DNA from 2 places in the Gulosibacter sp. ACHW.36C genome. Region 2 is predicted to be linked to the other one. Evidence: predicted binding sites of a transcription regulator. Region 2 holds the regulator's gene; the other holds the start of a gene.
The links. The regulator HspR, encoded in region 2, represses chaperone genes until heat shock. The targets are predictions, from matches to a motif close to AAGTTGAGTCNNNNNGACTCAACTT.
Positions count from the first base shown of each region.

Region 1: a site for HspR is predicted at 4,661-4,685, ahead of M3M28_RS00035 (ATP-dependent Clp protease ATP-binding subunit). Genes of this name have one in related genera too.

Region 1 covers NZ_CP097160.1:869-10,714, forward strand. The annotation lists gene M3M28_RS00010 (NAD-dependent epimerase/dehydratase family protein) at 1-522, opposite strand, end outside; gene M3M28_RS00015 (class I SAM-dependent methyltransferase) at 666-1,718, shown strand; gene M3M28_RS00020 (8-oxo-dGTP diphosphatase) at 1,715-2,233, opposite strand; gene M3M28_RS00025 (maltokinase N-terminal cap-like domain-containing protein) at 2,345-3,772, shown strand; gene M3M28_RS00030 (SRPBCC domain-containing protein) at 3,862-4,464, opposite strand; gene M3M28_RS00035 (ATP-dependent Clp protease ATP-binding subunit) at 4,715-6,865, shown strand; gene M3M28_RS00040 (nitroreductase family protein) at 6,944-7,510, opposite strand; gene M3M28_RS00045 (serine hydrolase domain-containing protein) at 7,628-8,995, shown strand; gene M3M28_RS00050 (hypothetical protein) at 8,992-9,429, opposite strand; gene M3M28_RS12720 (hypothetical protein) at 9,426-9,846, opposite strand, start outside.
Region 2 covers NZ_CP097160.1:2,533,801-2,543,646, reverse strand. The annotation lists gene M3M28_RS11745 (M56 family metallopeptidase) at 1-335, opposite strand, end outside; gene M3M28_RS11740 (BlaI/MecI/CopY family transcriptional regulator) at 351-740, opposite strand; gene dnaK (molecular chaperone DnaK) at 993-2,861, shown strand; gene M3M28_RS11730 (nucleotide exchange factor GrpE) at 2,864-3,574, shown strand; gene M3M28_RS11725 (DnaJ C-terminal domain-containing protein) at 3,688-4,686, shown strand; gene M3M28_RS11720 (heat shock protein transcriptional repressor HspR) at 4,715-5,167, shown strand; gene M3M28_RS11715 (M15 family metallopeptidase) at 5,264-6,208, shown strand; gene M3M28_RS11710 (formate/nitrite transporter family protein) at 6,242-7,069, shown strand; gene M3M28_RS11705 (DedA family protein) at 7,066-7,740, opposite strand; gene M3M28_RS11700 (phosphatase PAP2 family protein) at 7,750-8,445, opposite strand; gene M3M28_RS11695 (DUF2207 family protein) at 8,456-9,846, opposite strand, start outside.

The sequences.
Region 1 (9,846 bases), 220 kb from region 2:
GTGCTCGTCTTCATCGCTGACGACCTCGATGCCGAGGTAGCCCTCGGGAATCTTCATGCCGGCGGTGCCGTAGCCGTAGACGCCCATGGTGCCGAGGTGCACGAGGTGCACGTCGCGGCCCGACTCGACGATCGCGGTGAGCACGTTGTTCGTCGCGTTGACGTTGTTGTCGACGGTGTAGCGCTTGTGCCACGGCGACTTCATCGAGTACGGCGCGGCGCGCTGCTCGGCGAAGTGCACGATCGCCTCGAGCTCCTCGTCGACGATGAGCTGGAGCAGGGCGTCGTAGTCCTGCGCGACGTCGATGTTCTTGAAGGTGACGTCCTTGCCCGAGACTTCCTTCCACACCGCGAGGCGTTCCTCGATGGGGGCGATGGGGGTCAGGGAGTTCGCGCCGAGCTCTTCGTCGATGCGACGGCGCGAGAGGTTGTCGACGATGACAACATCGTGGCCGGCGTTCGACAGGTGCAGGGCGGTGGGCCAGCCGCAGAAGCCGTCGCCACCGAGAATTGCGATCTTCACGTGTTCTCCTGGTTTGTCGCGGTGCCGAGTCCCGGAGTCGCGCAGTAATGCGACGGGATACGGAAACTCCTTCCATGCTACGGGCCCCAGTTAACGGACTGTGAAGACGCCCGCCGGGGCCCGCGGCATGACAGGATGCTCAAGTGAGCGCACCGGAAGTTGACGTCGTCCTGCACGAGCTCGGGGTCACCCGGCTCGAAGACCTCCCGCGCACGGTCGCGATCGTCGAGGATGCGCAGCTCGACTTTGCCCGCGCGCTCGCCGAGCTGCCGGGCGAGGCCGCCCCGCGCATCCGGGTCTTCAGCGACGCGGGCGTGAGCCCCGAGGCCCGCGAGGTGCTCGAGCACGCGGCGATCACCGAGTGCGCCGAGCTCGACGGCGAGCTGTTCGCCGATGCGGAGCTCGTGCTCGGCCTACTGCCGAAGTCGCTCGCCGAGCTCGACGAGATCGCCGAGACGGTCGCGGCGAAGGCGGCGCCGGGCGTCACGCTCATGCTCGCCGGCCGCGAGAAGCACCTCACCCGCTCGATGAACGAGCAGTTCGCGAGCCACTTCGGGCAGGTGCGGGCGACGCGCGGCCTGCGCAAGGCCCGCGCGATCGTCGGCGCCGAGCCGAAGCCCACTGGCGAGCCGAGCTACCCGCGCGAGGCGCGCATCGACGACCTCGACCTCACGGTCTGCGCCCACGGCGCCGCGTTCGCGGGCACCGGCTACGACATCGGCACGCGCGCCCTCATCGAGGCGCTCGACGTCGACGACCTCGACGCGAGCCGCGCCGTCGACCTCGGCTGCGGCACGGGCATCCTCGCCGCATGGCTCGCGAAGCAGCTGCCCGACGCCGAGGTGATCGCGACCGACCGCAGCTGGGCGGCCTGCGCATCCGCCGCCGCGACGGCCACCGCGAACGGACTCGATGGGCGCATCACCGTGCTGCGCGGCGACTCGGGCGCGGGCATCGACGACGCGAGCTGCGACCTCGTGCTGCTCAACCCGCCGTTCCACGAGGGGCGCGACATCGAGAAGGGCATGGCGAACGAGCTGTTCCGCGCCGCGCGGCGCGTGCTGCGGCCCGGCGGCACCCTCGTCACGGTGTTCAACTCGCACCTGCGCCACCGCGAGCACCTCGAACGCATCGTCGGCCGCACGCGCCAGCTCGCCCGCACGAACAAGTTCACCGTGACGGCAACGACGCGCTAGTCGACCGTGCCGGGCGGCGGCAGGCTCGGGAGACCCGTGTCGGGGTCGTCCGACGCGACGGCCGTGTGCAGGTCGTTGCCGAAGATGTAGCTCGCGCGGATGAACTGGCCCCGCAGCGCTCGCGGCAGCCAGTACTGCGCGTCCGACCACATGTTGTCGAGCGGGAGATCGCTGAGCGGGAACCACACGGGCGCGATCTCGGAGGACTCGGCGGGCTCGCCGATCCAATCGCGGCAGAGGTAGACCCACGACTCCTGCGAGAGCGCGGGCTTGCTGCCGAAGATGTAGGTGAGCAGGGCGACGTGGCGCAGCTGCTTCGGGTCGACGAAGAGGTTCGCCTCTTCTTCGATCTCGCGCACCGCGGCCACCCGGGGATGCTCGCCGAACTTGAGTTTGCCGCCGAGGCCGACGATCTTTGAGACGCCGAGCCCGCGCTTCTTGTGTCCGAGCAGCACCTCGGTGCCCTGCGCTCCATCGCGCAGCAAATAGGTGACGCAGACCTGTGGCAGTGCCATAGCGATGAGCATATTCGAGGATGCGCCGCGGCAACACTCCCACGTTCGGCGGTCTCGCCGGTGGTCGCCAACTACGCTGGGCGGTGCACGTCAAACGAGTGAGGACCCTTTATGTCTGAAGTTCTGGATCTGCTCAGCGATTGGTTGCCGAACCAGCGGTGGTTCGCGGGCGACACCCGGCCCGAGCAGCTTGAGCTGCTGGGGAGCTACCAGCTGAGCGCGTCGGAGCACGACTCCGGCGTGCGGCTCATCACCGTCGCCCTCGTGCGCGACGCCGCGCTCGAGCACGCGCAGACTTACCAGGTGCCGCTCGTCGTGCGCGACATCGACGCCGCCGTTGAGCCGCTCGGCTACATCGGCGCCGCGACCGAGCACGGCGACCGGGCGGCGCTCGTCGACGGCCCGCACGACCCCGCGTTCACGCGCGCGCTGATGTCGCTCGTCGCCGACGAGGGCAGCTCGATCGGCGCCGGCGACAGCGCCGTCGAGGCATACGGCCAGCCGATGCCCGGCGCGCGGGCGCACCGCTTCGCGTCGTCGCGCGTGCTCAGCGGCGAGCAGTCAAACACCTCGATCATTTGCGAGCTGCGCGACGACGACGGCGAGCCCGCCGTGCCGCTCATCTTCAAGGTTTTCCGCACCCTGCACGGCGGCGACAACCCCGACGTGACGCTGCAGACCGCGCTCGCGGCGGCCGGCTCGCTGCGCGTGCCGCCGACGTTCGGACAGGTCTCGGGCTCGTGGTCTGACCCCGAGCTCGGCCGACTCTCGGGCCACTTCGCGTTCGCGCAGGAGTTCTTCGCGGGCGTCGAGGACGCCTGGCGGGTCGCCCTGCGGGCCGCCGAGGCGGGCGAGGACTTCTCGCAGCTCGCGCACTCGCTCGGCGAGGCGACGGCCGAGGTGCACACGACGCTCGGCCGCGTGATGCCGGTGGTCGAGCCGACGCAGGACGACATCGACGCGGCCGTCGAGCAGATGCGCGCGCGCTTCGGACTCGCGGTCGAGGCGCTGCCCGAGCTCGAGCCGCTCGTGCAGTCGGTCGACGACGTCTACGAGCGTGCCCGCCGCGCGACCTGGCCGCTGCTGCAGCGCATCCACGGCGATTTCCACCTCGGCCAGGTGCTCGCGGTGCCCGACCGCGGCTGGGTGCTGCTCGACTTCGAGGGCGAGCCGCTGCGCCCGCTCGCCGAGCGCAACTCGCCCGACGTGCCGCAGCGCGACCTCGCCGGGATGCTTCGGTCGTTCGACTACGTTTCGGGCGCCCTCTCGGTGCGTGCGGGGCGCGAGGTTGCGCGCGCCTGGGCCGACTCGGCCCGTGCATCCTTCCTGCAGGGCTACACCGACGGTCTCGTCACGCTCGAGGCGGCAGTGTCGGGCGCGGATGCGCCGGGCGAGGCCGACTTGGAGGCCGTGCTCATCGCGTACGAACTCGACAAGGCCGTCTACGAAGTGGTTTACGAGGCGCGACACCGGCCCGACTGGCTCACGATTCCCGCGCTTGCGGTGCGCCGGCTCACCGAGCGCTCGGCGCGGCACTAGCCCCGCGCATCCGCCCGGCCGTCGGCCGGAAAACGAACGGTGGGCGCCGCAGCATGTGCTGCGACGCCCACCGGGTCGTGGCTCGGTCGTTACGCGAGGTACGCGTGCGAGTGGAGCACCGAGACCATGGGGTTACGGCGCGCCGGCGCGCTCGGCGACGCGGCCTCGCTGTCGGTCAGCGTGGTGCCGATGTTGCGTACCTGCTGGTCGTACGCGGCGAGGAGCTCGTCGCGACGGAATCGCAGGGCGTAGGCCGGCACGGGGATCTTGTTGAGGTACAGGCGCAGGAACTCGAGCTGGGCGTGCCAGGTCGCTGCCGCGCGCACGACGTCGTCTTCGTCGAGGCCCGACACGGTCAGGCGCAGGTGCGTGCCGCTGACGAGGCCGTTTTCGAGGTCGAAGCGAATGTTCGAGGCTGGGTAGAGCCCGAACTTCCACTCATAGTTGAGCGTGCGCAGCGGCTCGAACTCGAGCACCGTGCCTTCGATGTCGTAGTGCGAATCGTTGAGGTACTCGACCGCGAAGTGGTTACCCGCCACGAGGTCGTGCGAGAACGTTCCAAGCCACGATGCGAGGGCGTCACGGTCACTAATCGCGCGCCAGAGCTCGCGGCGACCGAACTGTGAATCGATGTCGAACACAACTCGAAAGCCGCCAGATTCGCGACCAATCTTGCCGATGATTTCGGCCATTGTTGTCGCCTCCTATTTCTGGCTGCCATTTGGCAGATGTTGAGCTGTTGCGGGTTCGCAACAGGAGCAGCGATGACGACTGCTTGAACTCAAGGTTAACAGAAGGTTAACGAGGTGGCGGAGATTTCTGGCTCTGCGTGCGTGTTGCGCAGGAAAATCTCGGCTCGAATGCTTGCGCAGCCTGGGCAAAGCCGTAAACTTGAGTCAGATCCACTCAAGTTGTGATTCAGGCCAGCGAAAGGAGACCCCCATGGCCAACATGCAAGGCGCACAGGCTCCCGATGAGGAAAGCCAGTCCGCCCTCGAACGCTTCGGTGTCAACCTCACCGACATCGCTCGCGCCGGCAAGCTCGACCCCGTGATCGGGCGCGACAGCGAAATTCGGCGCATCAGCCAGGTGCTCACGCGCCGCACCAAGAACAACCCCGTGCTCATCGGCGAACCCGGCGTCGGCAAGACCGCCGTCGTCGAGGGGCTCGCCCGGCGCATCGTCGCGGGCGACGTGCCCGAGTCGCTCAAAGAGAAGGACGTCATCTCGCTCGACATGTCGGCGATCCTCGCCGGCGCGAAGTACCGCGGCGACTTCGAAGAGCGCATGAAGGCGGTGCTCGACGAGATCGTCTCGAGCGAGGGCCGTGTCATTACCTTTATTGACGAACTCCACACCCTCATGGGTGCCGGCGGCGGCGAGTCGAGCGTCTCGGCGGCAAACATGCTCAAGCCGATGCTCGCGCGCGGCGAGCTGCGCCTCATCGGCGCGACGACCCTCGACGAGTACCGCGAGTTCATCGAGAAGGACTCGGCGCTCGAGCGGCGCTTCCAGCAGGTGTACGTCGACGAGCCGAGTGTCGAAGACACCACCGCGATCCTGCGCGGGCTCAAGGAACGCTACGAGGCGCACCACAAGGTCGCGATCAGCGACGGGGCGCTCGTTGCCGCAGCATCCCTCTCGAACCGCTACATTACCTCCCGTCAACTGCCCGACAAGGCCATCGACCTCATCGATGAGGCCGCGTCGCGGTTGCGGATGGAGATCGACTCGTCGCCGCTCGAGCTCGACCAGCTCAAGCGGCAGCTCGAGCGCATGAAGCTCGAGGAGTTCGCGCTGAAAAAGGAGCACGACGACGCGTCGAAGGAGCGACTCGCGAAGCTGCGCGAAGACATCGCCGCGCGACAGGCTGAGCTCGACGCGCTGCAGGCGCGCTGGGACGCGGAGCGCAGCGATCTGAACCGCGTCGGTGACCTCAAGTCGAAACTGGACGACGCGCGCATCCGGGCCGACCGGGCGCAGCGCGAGGGCAACCTCGAGCTCGCGAGCCGCGTGCTCTACGGCGAGATCCCCGAACTCGAGCGCCAAGTGGCGCAGGCCGAGGCCGCCGAGCAGAACGAGGCGCGCATGGTGAACGACCAAGTTACCGAAGAGGACATCGCCGAGGTCGTGGCCGCGTGGACGGGCATTCCCGTCGGTCGACTCATGCAGTCGGAGCGCGAGAAGCTGCTGCACCTCGAGGACGAACTGCACGAGCGGGTCGTCGGGCAGGATGCGGCGGTCAAGGCGGTCTCGGATGCGATTCGTCGTTCGCGGGCCGGGGTGTCCGACCCGACGAAGCCGACCGGCTCGTTTATGTTCCTCGGTCCCACGGGCGTGGGCAAGACCGAGCTCGCGAAGGCGCTCGCCGAGCTACTCTTCGACGACGAACACGCCATGGTGCGCATCGACATGTCGGAGTACGGCGAGAAGCACTCGGTCGCACGGCTCGTCGGTGCCCCTCCGGGCTACGTCGGCTACGAGCAGGGCGGTCAACTCACCGAGGCGGTGCGGCGACGCCCGTACTCGGTCGTGCTGTTCGACGAGATCGAGAAGGCACACCCCGAGGTGTTCGACGTGCTGCTGCAGGTGCTTGATGACGGGCGGCTCACCGACGGCCAGGGCCGCACGGTTGACTTCCGCAACACCATCCTGATCCTCACGTCGAACCTGGGCTCGCAGTTCCTCGTCGACCCGCTGCTCACGCAGGAGCAGCGCCGCGAGGAGGTGCTCGGCGTCGTGCGCAAGTCGTTCAAGCCCGAGTTCCTCAACCGGCTCGACGAGCTCGTCGTGTTCGATGCGCTCTCAAGCGAGCAGCTTGCCCGCATCGTCGGCTTCAACATCCGCACCCTGGAGGCCCGGCTCGCCGAGCGTCGCCTGCGGATCGACGTCGACGAGGATGCGCGCGAGTGGCTGGCCGAGCGCGGGTACGACCCGATCTACGGCGCCCGACCGCTGCGTCGCCTGATGCAGCACGAGATCGACGACCGGCTCGCCCGGGCGATCCTGGCCGGCGAGGTGCACGACGGCGACACCGTGAAGCTGCGCGTCGCCTCGGACCACAACTCCCTCCAGCTCGACACCGTCCGCTAGTGCCCTCAAGCAGTTGAGTGTTCGATTTTTGTAGCTCTGGCACCGCCAGAACTACAAAAACCGACCACTCAACTGCTTTTAGTCGCGGACTAGGACGATTTCTTCGATCGGCTTGCGGGCGCGGGGCGAGGCGTCGCGCTCGCGGATCTTCTCGGGGATCTCCTCCGAGTCGACGTAGCGGCCGAGGGCGACCGCGGTGACGATCTCGTAGCCCTCGGGAATCTCGAACTCGAACTTCGACACGTCGAAGCCGGTCATCTGGTGCACGTCGATGTCGAGCGCCTCGGCCTGGAAGGTGAGGTGCGCGACGGCCTGCCCGAGATCGTAGTGCGCGGTCGGCACGGGCTCACCCTCGCGCTCGACCTGCGCGAGCGTCAGCACGAGCGCCGAGACGCGCTCGGCCCACGACTGGTTGAACGGCAGCAGCCCGTCGAGGATGTGCTGGAAAGTTTCGGTGCCGCGGCGACCCGAGATGAACGCCCACGGCTGGTAGTTGAACGCCGAGGGCGACCAGCGCGCCGCCTCGAACAGCGTGCGCATCTGCTCGCGGTCGAGCTCGAAACTTGAGTCAAAACCGCGGGGGCTCCATCGGTCGGCGAGGAGGCCGTGAATCGGTCGGGTGGTCTCATTGCGAGGGGTCGACATGCGAGTCCTTTCGAATCGAACGAGTGCAAGCGTAGTCACGCAACGCCGCACGCCGAAGCAACATTCCGCCGCGTGACGTTCACGCGCACCTCACCTGCGCGTGGCACGATTTACGGGATGCGCAGAACGAACCTTGCCTGGCGGGCCGCCGTCGCGGCCGGCATCGCTGCGGTCTTTGCGCTCACCGCCTGCGTCGGCACGGCCCTGCCTGGCCCGACGGCGGTGCCCCTGCGCCCCACCGAATCGGCGAGCTTCGAAACCGACGACCTCACCGACCTTATGAACCAGCTCGTCGACGCCGGCGCCCCCGCCGTCACGATCGAGGTGCGCGACGGCGACGAGGTGTGGTCGAGCGCGGTCGGCGTGCAGTCGAGCAACAGCGAGCTGCCCGCGAGCGCGAGCAACGCATCCCGCGTCGCGAGCGTGACGAAGCCGATGGTCGCGACGATGATCCTGCAGCTCGTCGACGAGGGCGAGCTCACGCTCGACACCGACGTCGAGGAGGTGCTGCCGGGCGTAGTCGGCGGTCGCGACGTCACGGTCGAGCAGCTGCTGCAGCACACCTCGGGCATGCCCGACTACGTCGAGGCGCTCGCGCTCGGCGACCCGACGCAGATCCTCAACGTGCTCGACAACGGCCGCACGCAGCAGGAGCTCGTCGACCTCGCGCTCGGCCAGGAGTGGCGTTTCGACCCGGGCACGGGCTGGGAGTACTCGAACTCGAACTACGTCGTGCTCACGATGCTGCTTGAGGAAATCACGGGCAACTCGCTCGCCGAGGAGCTCGCCACACGCATCACGACGCCCCTCGGGCTGACGAACACGAGCATCCCCGACGGCACGTCGATGCCGGCGAACTCACTGCACGGCTACGTCGTCGAGTCGGGCCTGTCGATCGACGTGACGAAGCAGGACGCGTCGCTCTGGAACGGCGCCGGCGCCGTCGTGTCGACGCCGGCCGACGTGAACACCTTCATGCGCGCGCTGCTCACGGGCCAGGTGCTGCCACCGCAGCTCGTCGGCTACATGCTGCGCCTCAACGACGAGGGCTACGGACTCGGCGTCCAGGCGCGCCAAGACCAGTGCCCGGCGGGCGACGCGACGATCATCAACTCCGAGCAGGTCGACCCGACGATCGCGCCGAGCGCCGACGCGGCCTCGAGCGAGAGTGCGACGCCGACCGAGGCGGTCGCGGCCGCCCCAAGCCCGAGCACGCCGGCGAGCTGGCCCGACGCGCCCGACGACGGCTCGGGCAGCGTCATCGAAGACGACCTCGGCACCGTCGGCGTGCAGATCGGCGAGCCCGGGATGGTCTACGGCCACCTCGGCTCGGGCCTCGGCTACCGCGCGCTCACGCTGTCGAGCCCCGACGGGCTGCGGCAGGTGACCGTGTTCTGGACCGCCTCCGAGATCAACCAGGACAACGACGAGCGCGTGCACCTCGCCTATGACATCGCGGATGCGGCACTCGCGCGCGATTGCTAGTGCAACTCGATCGTCAGGGTCGCGCTGTCGAAGTCGTCGCCCGTGACCGTCGCGGTCGCGAGGTCGGTCTCGAAGTTCAAGTCGTAGGGGCCCTGCAGGATTGCCGGGAACTCGAGCGCGCCGACGCCGACGCTCGAGAGCAGGCACGACATGTTCGCGTAGTGGGCGTTGCCCTCGCCGCCCTCGACCTCGCCGTCGGCGACGTACTCGAGGTGGTTCGCGTCGGTGATGGTCGCGAAGTTTGCGACGTCGGCCGCGCTGCCGGGCTCGGCGGTGCAGCCGCGCACCGCGCTCGCGAGACGCTCGGATTCGGTGCTCGGCCCCGTGAACGCGTCGATGCCGAAGCCGACGCCCGCGCCGACCGCGAGGCCGGCGACGGCCGCGATGGCGATGGGGATCGCGCCGAAGCGGCGCTTCGTGGTCGATTCGGTCATGACTGCGTCACCTTCAGCTCGCCGGATTCGGGGTCGAGTTGCACCGTGAAGCCGCCGATCGTGGCGGGCTCCTCGAGGGTCGTGAGGTAGTCGACGTAGGTCTGCCCCTCGGGCGCGGCGTCGAGCTCGTAGAGCACGCACGCGCCGTCGCCGGCGAAGCGCCCGGCGTCAGACACCGCGGCCGGCGCGTGCAGCACCAGCTCGGTGTCGCTGAGGTCGTAGCTGCCCTCGGCGAGCGCGCACTGCTCGGGAATCGCGGCGAGGGCCGAGGGCTGGTTCAGCGCCTGGATGCCGTAGACCGCGCCCGCGCCGAGCACGAGCCCGACGACGCCGATGCCGATGAGCGCCGGCAGGCCGACGCCGCGGCGCTGGCTCGTGCGCTTCGGGTTGTTGGTCTGCGGAGGCTGAGGTGCGGAT
Region 2 (9,846 bases):
ATGACCTCGCGCTCCGACTCCATCACCGGTTCGGCGCCGCGCGAGATCGTGATGATCGTGCCGGCCACGACGATGAGCGCGAGCCACGGCGTCACAAACGCGACGACCGCGTCGAACTCGGCCGTGATGACCGGATGCTCGGGCGGGTTGAGTGTGTCGGAGATCGCGAGCACGATGGCCACGCCGGCGAGCACGTTGCCGAGGGCAAAGCTCGCGAACCAGAGGGTGAGGGCCCGCAGCGGGTAGCGCACCTGCCAGGTGCCGCGCGCGAGCAGCTTTGGCGCCACGATGAGCAGCGCCGAGGCGAGCAGCAGCGAGACGAGGCCGGGGATCATGGTGCCGTGGCGACCCTAGGCGCGGGCCCCGTCGAGGGCGCGGCGGAGCAGGTCGAGGTCGTCCTGGTCGAGGTTGCCGGCGAACTGCATGAGGGCCACCTCGCGGTCGGTGACGCGGTCGAGCGCCTCGAGCATCGTGCTGCTCGCCTGCTCTTCCTGCGAGCGGGTCGCGGTGTAGCGCACCTTGCGCGGCGAGGCCGCCTCGCGCTGCACGGTGCCCTTCTTCTCGAGCCGGCCGAGCACGGTGACGAGCGTCGTGTAGGCGGGCACGCGGTCGCCGTCGCTCGCGGCCGCATCGAACTGCGCCTGAATGTCCTTCGCCGACATCGGGGTCTCGGAATTCCAGAGCACGCGCATGATCTGCGTCTCGAGCTCACCACGCTCGCGTGTGCGAGTTCCCGGCATCTGTCCTCCCAATTCGGCTTCTACGACTTGTCGTAATGGTACGCCGCCCGCGCTGAAAAGGGGATGCGCCAAAGTTGAGTCGAGTTCACTCAACTCTCAGCTTTCCCAACTTGACACGAGCCGGCTCAAGCCTAAACTTGAGGTAGATCGACTCAGGGTTACCCAGGTGGGATTCCCGGGCCTGGTCGAGCGGCGGAACCCCGCCGTAGACAACTTCCCGACCATCGTTCCAACACACAAGGAGCCACACATATGTCACGTGCAGTAGGTATCGACCTCGGTACGACCAACTCCGTCGTCGCGGTCCTCGAGGGTGGCGAGCCGAAGGTCATCGCCAACGCTGAGGGTCTGCGCACCACCCCGTCGGTGGTCGCGTTCGCGAAGGACGGCGACGTCCTCGTCGGCGAGACTGCGAAGCGCCAGGCGGTCACCAACGTTGACCACACCATTGCCTCCGTAAAGCGCCACATGGGCACCGACTGGACCAAGTCGGTCGAGGGTAAGAGCTACACGCCGCAGGAGATCTCGGCGCGCATCCTCTCGAAGCTCAAGCGCGACGCCGAGACCTACCTCGGCGACAGCGTCACCGACGCGGTCATCACCGTGCCGGCCTACTTCAACGACGCCGAGCGTCAGGCCACGAAGGAGGCCGGTGAGATCGCGGGCCTCAACGTGCTTCGCATCATCAACGAGCCCACCGCAGCGGCGCTCGCGTACGGCCTCGACAAGGGTAAGGAAGACGAGCTCATCCTCGTATTCGACCTTGGTGGCGGTACGTTCGACGTGTCACTGCTCGAGGTGGGCAAGGACGACGACTTCTCGACCATTCAGGTTCGTGCGACCGCCGGTGACAACCGTCTCGGTGGTGACGACTGGGACCAGCGCATCGTGGAGTACCTCATCGAGGAGTTCAAGAAGCAGACCGGTGTCGACGTTGCGAACGACAAGATCGCGCTCCAGCGCCTCAAGGAGGCCGCGGAGCAGGCGAAGAAGGAGCTCTCGAACTCGAGCAACACCTCGATTCAGCTCCCGTACCTCTCGCTCACCGAGGCGGGCCCCGCGAACCTCGACGTCTCGCTGAGCCGTGCGAAGTTCCAGGAGCTCACGAGCGACCTGCTGGAGCGCACGAAGAAGCCGTTCCACGACGTCATCGCCGAGGCAGGCGTGAAGGTTTCCGACATCGCCCACGTGGTGCTCGTCGGTGGTTCGACCCGCATGCCCGCCGTCACCGAGCTCGTGAAGGAGCTCACCGGCGGCAAGGAGCCCAACAAGGGCGTCAACCCCGATGAGGTCGTGGCCATGGGCGCCGCCCTGCAGGCCGGTGTGCTGAAGGGCGAGCGCAAGGACGTCCTCCTCATCGACGTCACCCCGCTCAGCCTCGGTATCGAGACCAAGGGTGGCATCATGACCAAGCTCATCGAGCGCAACACCGCGATCCCGACCAAGCGCAGCGAGACCTTCACCACGGCCGAAGACAACCAGCCGTCGGTGCAGATCCAGGTGTTCCAGGGCGAGCGCGAGTTCACCCGCGACAACAAGCCGCTCGGCACCTTCGAGCTCACCGGCATCGCACCGGCTCCTCGCGGGATCCCGCAGGTTGAGGTCACCTTCGACATCGACGCCAACGGCATCGTGCACGTCTCGGCGACTGACAAGGGCACCGGCAAGGAGCAGTCGATGACGATCACCGGCGGCTCGAGCCTGCCGAAGGAAGACATCGACCGCATGGTGCGCGAGGCGCAGGAGCACGAGGCCGAAGACAAGAAGCGTCGCGAGGCTGCCGAGCAGCGTAACGTCGCCGAGACCACGGCCTACCAGGTCGAGAAGGTCATCAAGGAGAACGAGGACAAGCTCCCCGCCGACGTCAAGAACGAGGTGCAGGGCGACGTCGACGCGCTGAAGACCGCGCTCGCCGGTGACGACGACGACGCAGTGAAGACCGCGTTCGACAAGCTCAACGAGTCGCAGACCAAGCTCGGCGAAGCGATCTACGCTTCGCAGCAGGAGGCCGGCGAGGCTCCGCATGCGCCCACCGAGGGTGACGCGGGTCAGGCGGCCGACGATGACGACATCGTGGACGCCGAGATCGTCGACGACGAAGACGAGAACAAGGACAAGTAGCAATGAGCGACCAGAACCCGAACGACAACCAGAACGAGCGCGAGGAGCCGATCGTCAACGACAAGCGACGCATCGACCCTGAGACCGGGAAGGTTCGCGGGGAGGGTTCGGCCGCCGCTGATGCCGAGGTCGAGTCGGATGCTTCGGGCACCGACTCGGCCCCGGCCGGCGACGAGGCTGCTGAGGACCTCCCCACCATCTCGGAGGACGACCTGAACTCGTTGCTCGAGGAGGCCATGCAGGCCTCGACCGCGAGCGACTCGCAGGGCGACGCCGAGCCTGAGCCCGCCAACGAAGAGGAGCACAGCTACCTCACCGATCTCAAGCGGGTGCAGGCCGAGTACGCGAACTTCCGCCGCCGCACCGAGCGTGAGAAGGAGGAGCTCGCAGCGCTCTCGACCGCGAAGGCGGCCAAGCAGCTGCTGCCCGTGCTCGACGACCTCGACCGCGCCGACGCTGCGGGTGACCTGCCCGAGGGCAGCTCGTTCCAGGTGATCGCGAGCAAGCTACGCGCGGCCATCGAGCGACTCGGCGTCGTGCGCTACGGCGAGAAGGGTGAGCCCTTCGACCCGCAGCAGCACGAGGCGATTGCGCAGCTGCCGAACCCCGAGGTGACCGAGGCGACCATCGCCGACGTCGTTGAGGTGGGCTACCGCATCGGCGACCGCGAGATTCGCGCGGCGAAGGTCGCGGTGTTCGTCCCCGCGAGCTAATCGCGCACCTGAGTGTGGCCCCGGATGGGGAATGCGGCAGGTGCACCACACCCCCCCCCGCATTCCCCATCCAGCTGCGAGGCGCATCCCGCCTCGCGTGAAAGGAGCAGCGTATGGCCAGCCAGGACTGGTTCGAAAAAGACTTTTATAAGACGCTCGGGGTCGACAAGGACATCAGCGAGGCCGACCTGAAGAAGGCCTATCGCAAACTCGCGCGCAAGTACCACCCCGACTCCAACCCGGGCGACACTGCGGCCGAGGACAAGTTCAAGGAGATCTCCGAGGCGTACGACGTGCTCAGCGACGACAAGACGCGCAAAGAGTACGACCAGATTCGCGCCATGGGCTCGGGCGCCCGCTTCTCGGCGGGTCCGGGTGGCCCCGGCGGGCAGCCCGGCTTCGACGACCTCTTCGGCGGCCTGTTCAACCAGGGCGGCGGCGGGTACTCGTACCGCGGCAGCCAGGGCGGCGCGGGGGGCTACGAAGACCTCTTCAACATGTTCGGCCAGGGTGCCGGCGCGCCCGGTGGCTTCGGCGGTGGCTTCCGCCAGGCCGGGCCGCAGCGCGGCGCCGACCAGCGCGCGCAGACGACCCTGAGCTTCATGACCGCCTTCCGGGGCGACACGATCGACCTGCAGGCTGGCGACGGCCGGGTCATCACCGTGCGCATCCCGGCGGGGGTCAAGGACGGCCAGAAGATTCGCCTGCGCGGCAAGGGCGCGCAGAGCCCGAACGGCGGCGAGCCCGGCGACCTCATCCTCGAGGTGTCGGTGCGCTCGCACCCCGTGTTCTCGCGCGACGGCGACAATATCATCGTCACGGTGCCCGTCACGTTTGCCGAGGCCGTCAATGGCGCGAATATCGAGGTACCGACGCCCGACGGCAAGACCGTCAAGGTGCGCGTGCCCGCGCACTCGCCGTCAGGCAAGCGCCTGCGAGTTAAGGAGCGCGGCGTGCCCCGCAAGCGCGGCCGCGGCGATTTGCTCGTGCGCATCGAGGTCGCCGTGCCCAAGAGTCTCAACAACGAACAGCGCAAGGCGCTCGAGGACTTCGTCGCCGCAAGCGGTGACGAAGACCCCCGTGCCGAGCTGATGCGCGCGGCACGCAGCTAGCGAGAAGGAGGTGCCAACGATGCGTGCAGTGCATTCCCACGAAGTGGATGAGGACGAACCCGTCTTCCCAATCGCCGTCGCGGCCGAGCTCGCAGGCATGCACCCGCAGACGTTGCGGCAGTACGACCGGCTTGGCCTCGTCGTACCCGCCCGCACCGCGGGTCGCGTACGCCGCTACTCGCTCGCCGGCGTCGCGAAGCTCCGCGAGATCGGCGCCCTGAGCGAGGCCGGCGTCGGCCTCGAGGGCATCTCGCACGTCGTGCGGCTGCGCGAGCAGGTGCAGGAGCTCAAGCGGCGCGTGCGCGACCTCGAGGGCGACCTCGAAGAGCAGCGCAAGCGCTCCCGCGAACGGGTTTTCGCGGCGGGCTACGGCGAGGTCATCGCCGTCGCCCGCGGCCAGCGCGTGCGCAACCGCAACGAGATCGTGCTCTGGCGCCCGCGCGGCGAAGAGCCTGAGCCGGGCGACGACGAGCGCGGCTAGCCCGGTGTCATCCGTGCGTAGGATCCCCGGCGGGTACTCCCCGTCGGGGATCCTTCTGCGTGCGAAACTGGCACGAGTCCAACCAGAAAGTGCCGCATGACGTCTTCACCGAGCGAGTCCGCCGACCCGTCGACCACCCCCGACGAGTCGACCACCACCCCGAACTACGCTCGGCGCCGCGCCGTCATCGGTATCACCGGTGTCGCGGCCCTCGCGGTGGTGGGCATCGGGTTCGCGGCGGCGACCGGGTGGGGCGCGCCCGCTGATGTCGTCACGGTGGTACAGCCCACCGACTCGACCGCGGCCGGCCAGGCAACCACCTCGAGCAGCGCGGCGGCGACGCCGAGCGCATCCGGCACCGCGAGCGAGTCGCCAACCCCGACACAGTCGCCCACCGCATCCGCGGCCCCCGGCGCCCCGACAACCAAGCTGCCGTACGACATCTCGACCGGCAGCAGCGTCACGGTCCTCGTGAACAAGCACTACTCGCTCGACCCCGTCGACTACGCGCCGAAGCCGACGGTGAAGCTCACCGACATCGACGTGCCGTCGATGAACGACCACTCGCTGCGCGAGGATGCGGCCGAGGCGTTCAAAGACATGTACGAGGCCGCGCTCGACGACGGCATCACGCTCGACATGACGAGCGGCTACCGCGACTACGAGCTGCAGACCGAGCTCTACAACGGCTACGTCGAAGACCTCGGGCAGAAGGGCGCCGACCTCACGAGCGCGCGCCCCGGCTCGAGCGAGCACCAGACCGGCCTCGCGGCCGACATCTCGGCGCCCGGCGAGAGCGACTGCATCCTCACCGAGTGCTTCAGCGAAACCGAGGCGAGCGACTGGCTCGTCGAGCACTCGTACGAGTACGGCTACATCCTGCGCTACCCCGACGGCGAAACCGATGTGACGGGGTACGAGTACGAACCGTGGCACTATCGCTTCATCGGCGTTGACGCCGCGGCGGCCTACCACGAGTCGGGCGCGGCGACGTACGAGGAGTTCCTCGGCGTCGAACCGGCCCCTGACTACGAAGACTAGGGGCCGCGACCACCACTTTGAGAAGGCGCCGACGTGCTCGCTATTCCTGACACCCTGCAGGCCCAGGCGCAGGCCGCTGTGACCAAGATGGCGCTGCTGCGCACGCCGGGCCGCTTTCTCGTCTCAGGCATGCTCGCGGGCGCCTACATCGGCGTCGGCATCGTGCTCATGGTCTGCACGGCGGGCCCGCTCATCGAGGCGGGTGACGGCTTCGCGAAGCTCGTCGCCGGCGTAGTGTTCGGCGTCGCGCTCACCATCGTCGTCTTCGCGGGCGGCGAGCTCGTCACCTCTACCATGATGATCGCGACCCAGGGCGTGCTCATGCGCAGCATCACGGGCCTGCGCGCGCTCGGCGGCATGGTCGCGACGTTCGCGGCGAACCTGCTCGGCGCGCTCGCGTTCTCGGCGCTCATCGTCGCCTCGGGCGTGCTGCGCGCCAACGCCGCGGGCGGCTCGATGCTCGCCGACCTGCTCGCCGCAAAGGCGCACGAGGGGCCGCTCGAGCTGTTCACCCGCGGCATCCTCTGCAATCTGCTCGTCTGCCTCGCGATCTGGATGGCCGCGCGCGTCGAGAACGAGGTCGCGAAGATCCTGCTCATCTTCGCGGCGATCACGGCCTTCATCAGCTCGGGCTTCGAGCACGTCGTCGCGAACATGACGACCTACGGCATCGGCCTGCTGCTCGGCGACCCGAACGCGAGCCTGGCGCTGTTCGGCGGCAACCTGCTCTGGGTCGGGCTCGGCAACCTGGTCGGCGGCGGCCTCGTGGTCGGCGCCGGCTATTGGCTCGTCGGCGGCCGCCCGCGCGTCGAGGCAGAGACGGATGCGCGGCTCGAGTCGCGCGAGGCCCCGCGCGACTAGTCGAGCAGGCTCGCGTCGTCGGCGACGATCGGCTCGAGGGCGGGGCCATTCGTGCGCTCTCGGCGCCAGCGCACGAGCGCGCCGATGACGACCGGCAGCACCGAGACGAGCACGATGACGATCGCGAGTACGTCGATGTTGTCGCGCACGAACGGAATGCCGCCGAGCAGCGTGCCGACGAGCGTGAGGCTGATCACCCAGAGCAGGGCGCCGAGCACGTTCCACATGACGAAGCGGCGGTACTTCAGCGCCGCCGTGCCCGCGGCGAGCGGCACGTACGTGCGCACGATGGGCACGAATCGGCCGAGCACGAGCGCGAAGGGGCCGTACTTTGCGAAGAATCGTTCGGCCGTCTCGAGGTATTCGGTGCGCAGGATGCGCGCATCTGGCTTGAAGAGTCGACGCCCGAAGCGGTTGCCGAGCAAGTAGCCGACTTGGTCGCCCGCGATGGCGGCGACGATCGCGACGATCGCGATCGACCACGGTGTGAGGCCGAGCTGGGTCGAGAGAATCGCCGCGGTGACGATCAGCGAGTCGCCGGGCAGAAACGGAAAGAGCACCCCGGACTCGATGAAGATAATGACCCCGATGCCGATGAGCACCCACGGCCCGAGCGCGGGCAAGAGGGTTTCGGGGTTGAGGATGTCGAGGATCGCGGAGTGAAACGGCACCCCGCGAGGTTACGCGCTTTCGCTGGAGGCGCGCTGCCAGATGGGCGGATGCGGTTGTTCGCGCTCGCGCTGCAGCCGGTTCGCGAGCGGGGCCCAGATGATGATCGCGACGCCGAGCGCGATGAGCAGGCCGCCGATGGTGTCGGAGATCCAGTGCGCGCCGAGGTAGGTGCGCGAAAGCATCATGCCGACGGTGTAGACCGCGCCCGCGACCCAGACCCAGACGCGCGGGAAGATGATCGCGAAGGTCGCGGCCATGACGGCGGCGTTCGCGCTGTGGCCAGACGGGAACGACCCGGGGTCGGCCGCGACGAGGATGTCGAGGGGCCGCGGTCGCCCGACGATGTTCTTCACGAGCTGCACGATGAGCGTCGCGAGGATCGTCGCGGACGCGTAGTAAAGCGCCGCCCAGGGCCGCCGGAACAGCAGCAGCCCGACGATCGTCACGACGGGAATCACCGCGATCGCGAGCACCCCGCCCCCGACGCTGTTGAACACGAGCGCGAGCCAGGTCCAGGGCTCGCCGCGATGCTCGACAAGTTCGCTCATCCACTCGACCTCGAAGCCAAAGGGCTTGTTCGCCTCTCGGTACACCACGATGAGCGCGAGCAACGTCACGAGGAGGAACGCCGTGATCGCGGAGACGAGCGGCCATCGTCGGGAGACCCTGGCGCTCACCTCCCGAGTCGACTTCGAGTCAGTCATGACAGCGAACCTAGTGCCCGCCCACCGAGCCACCGCCGAACCCGCCGCCGGCCGAGCCGCCGCCGGAGAACGAGCTAGATGAGCCCGAATAGCTGCTGCCGTCCGAGCTGCCCGGCGAGGAATAGCTCGGGGTGACGGTGTGGAGCTGCTGGTCAGCCCACATGATGCCGGCGGCGTGACCGCTCACGTAGGAGGGTGAAGTGTCGGCCTCGGTGTACTTGAGGTCGATGACCTGTGCCCATTCCTTGGACATCTTGAAGAGCACGGCGAAGGGCAGGAGGCGTTCGTAAACGTGCAGCACCGTTGCCGCATCCAGGCCCGGCCCCGAGATGCGCTCGGCCGTCTCGGGCCCCTGCAGCGCGCGCAAGCGGTCCTCTTCTGCCAGGCGCAGGTAGTCGCGCACGCCATAGAGTTCGGTGAGCGCCTCGCGCCCCGATTCGGTGAGTTGGCGCGGATTCAGCGTGAGCACCACGAGCTGAGCGCCGAGGGCGACGACGCCAAGGAGCGTCGAACAAAGCGGAATCCACATGAGGTCTTCGCTCACGTGGGCGTACTGCCAGATTACGAACGCGACTGCCGCGAGGTACAACCAGAGGGCCACCGACACGAGGGCCTTCGACCATTGCACCCGGCGCGACACCGCGGTGAGGCCGTCCTCTTCGACGCGCTTCACTGCGGCGTTAGCGAACGAACGCCATCGTGTCGCGAGCTTCTGGCTGTTCTGAACGAGCAACGTCGAGTCGCCCTCGTTCTTCACGTTGAGCACGTTGTGACGGAAGTGCTGGGTTTGCTTGGGCAGCTCTTCGGTGGGCTCGGCGTAACGCAAGCGCACGAGCGGCTTGGCCTTCTCCTGGTCGTCCTCTTCAAGCTGGACCCCACCGCGCACGGCAACGTCGAGCACGTGGGCGCGGAACGCGGGCCCATCCGGCGGTACTCGGCCGCCGTGGAGCAGCACCGCGGCGCGCAGCGGTGAAATCTCGCTTGAGTAGCGGGGGATGATCGGCATCAGCGGCTTCGGACGACGGATGCGATGCAACAACACGAGCAAGCCGATCCCGACGATGAGCAGTCCGAGCGCAAGCCAAAAGGCAAGCCGCTGCGTGGCCGTGAGCTTCTCGAGGAAGTTCGGCAACTGCACTTCCGACGGGTCGAGCCGCAAATCGAGCGTGACATCCTCGTCGCCGAGATTGACGGGGTCGATCGTGATCATCACGAAGTCGATCCCAGGCTCGACCGAGAAGTCGCAGTAGTTGTTTTGAAAGCTCGCGCCGATGTAGCAGTTCGCATCGAGGCCGTCGTAGCCAGGCGAATCGTCGTAGCTGGTTTGCTGCTGCAGGGCATCCCAGAGACGGGGATCCAGGCTCACCTCGGCCGAGAACTCGTCGATGGACTGCGAGCGTT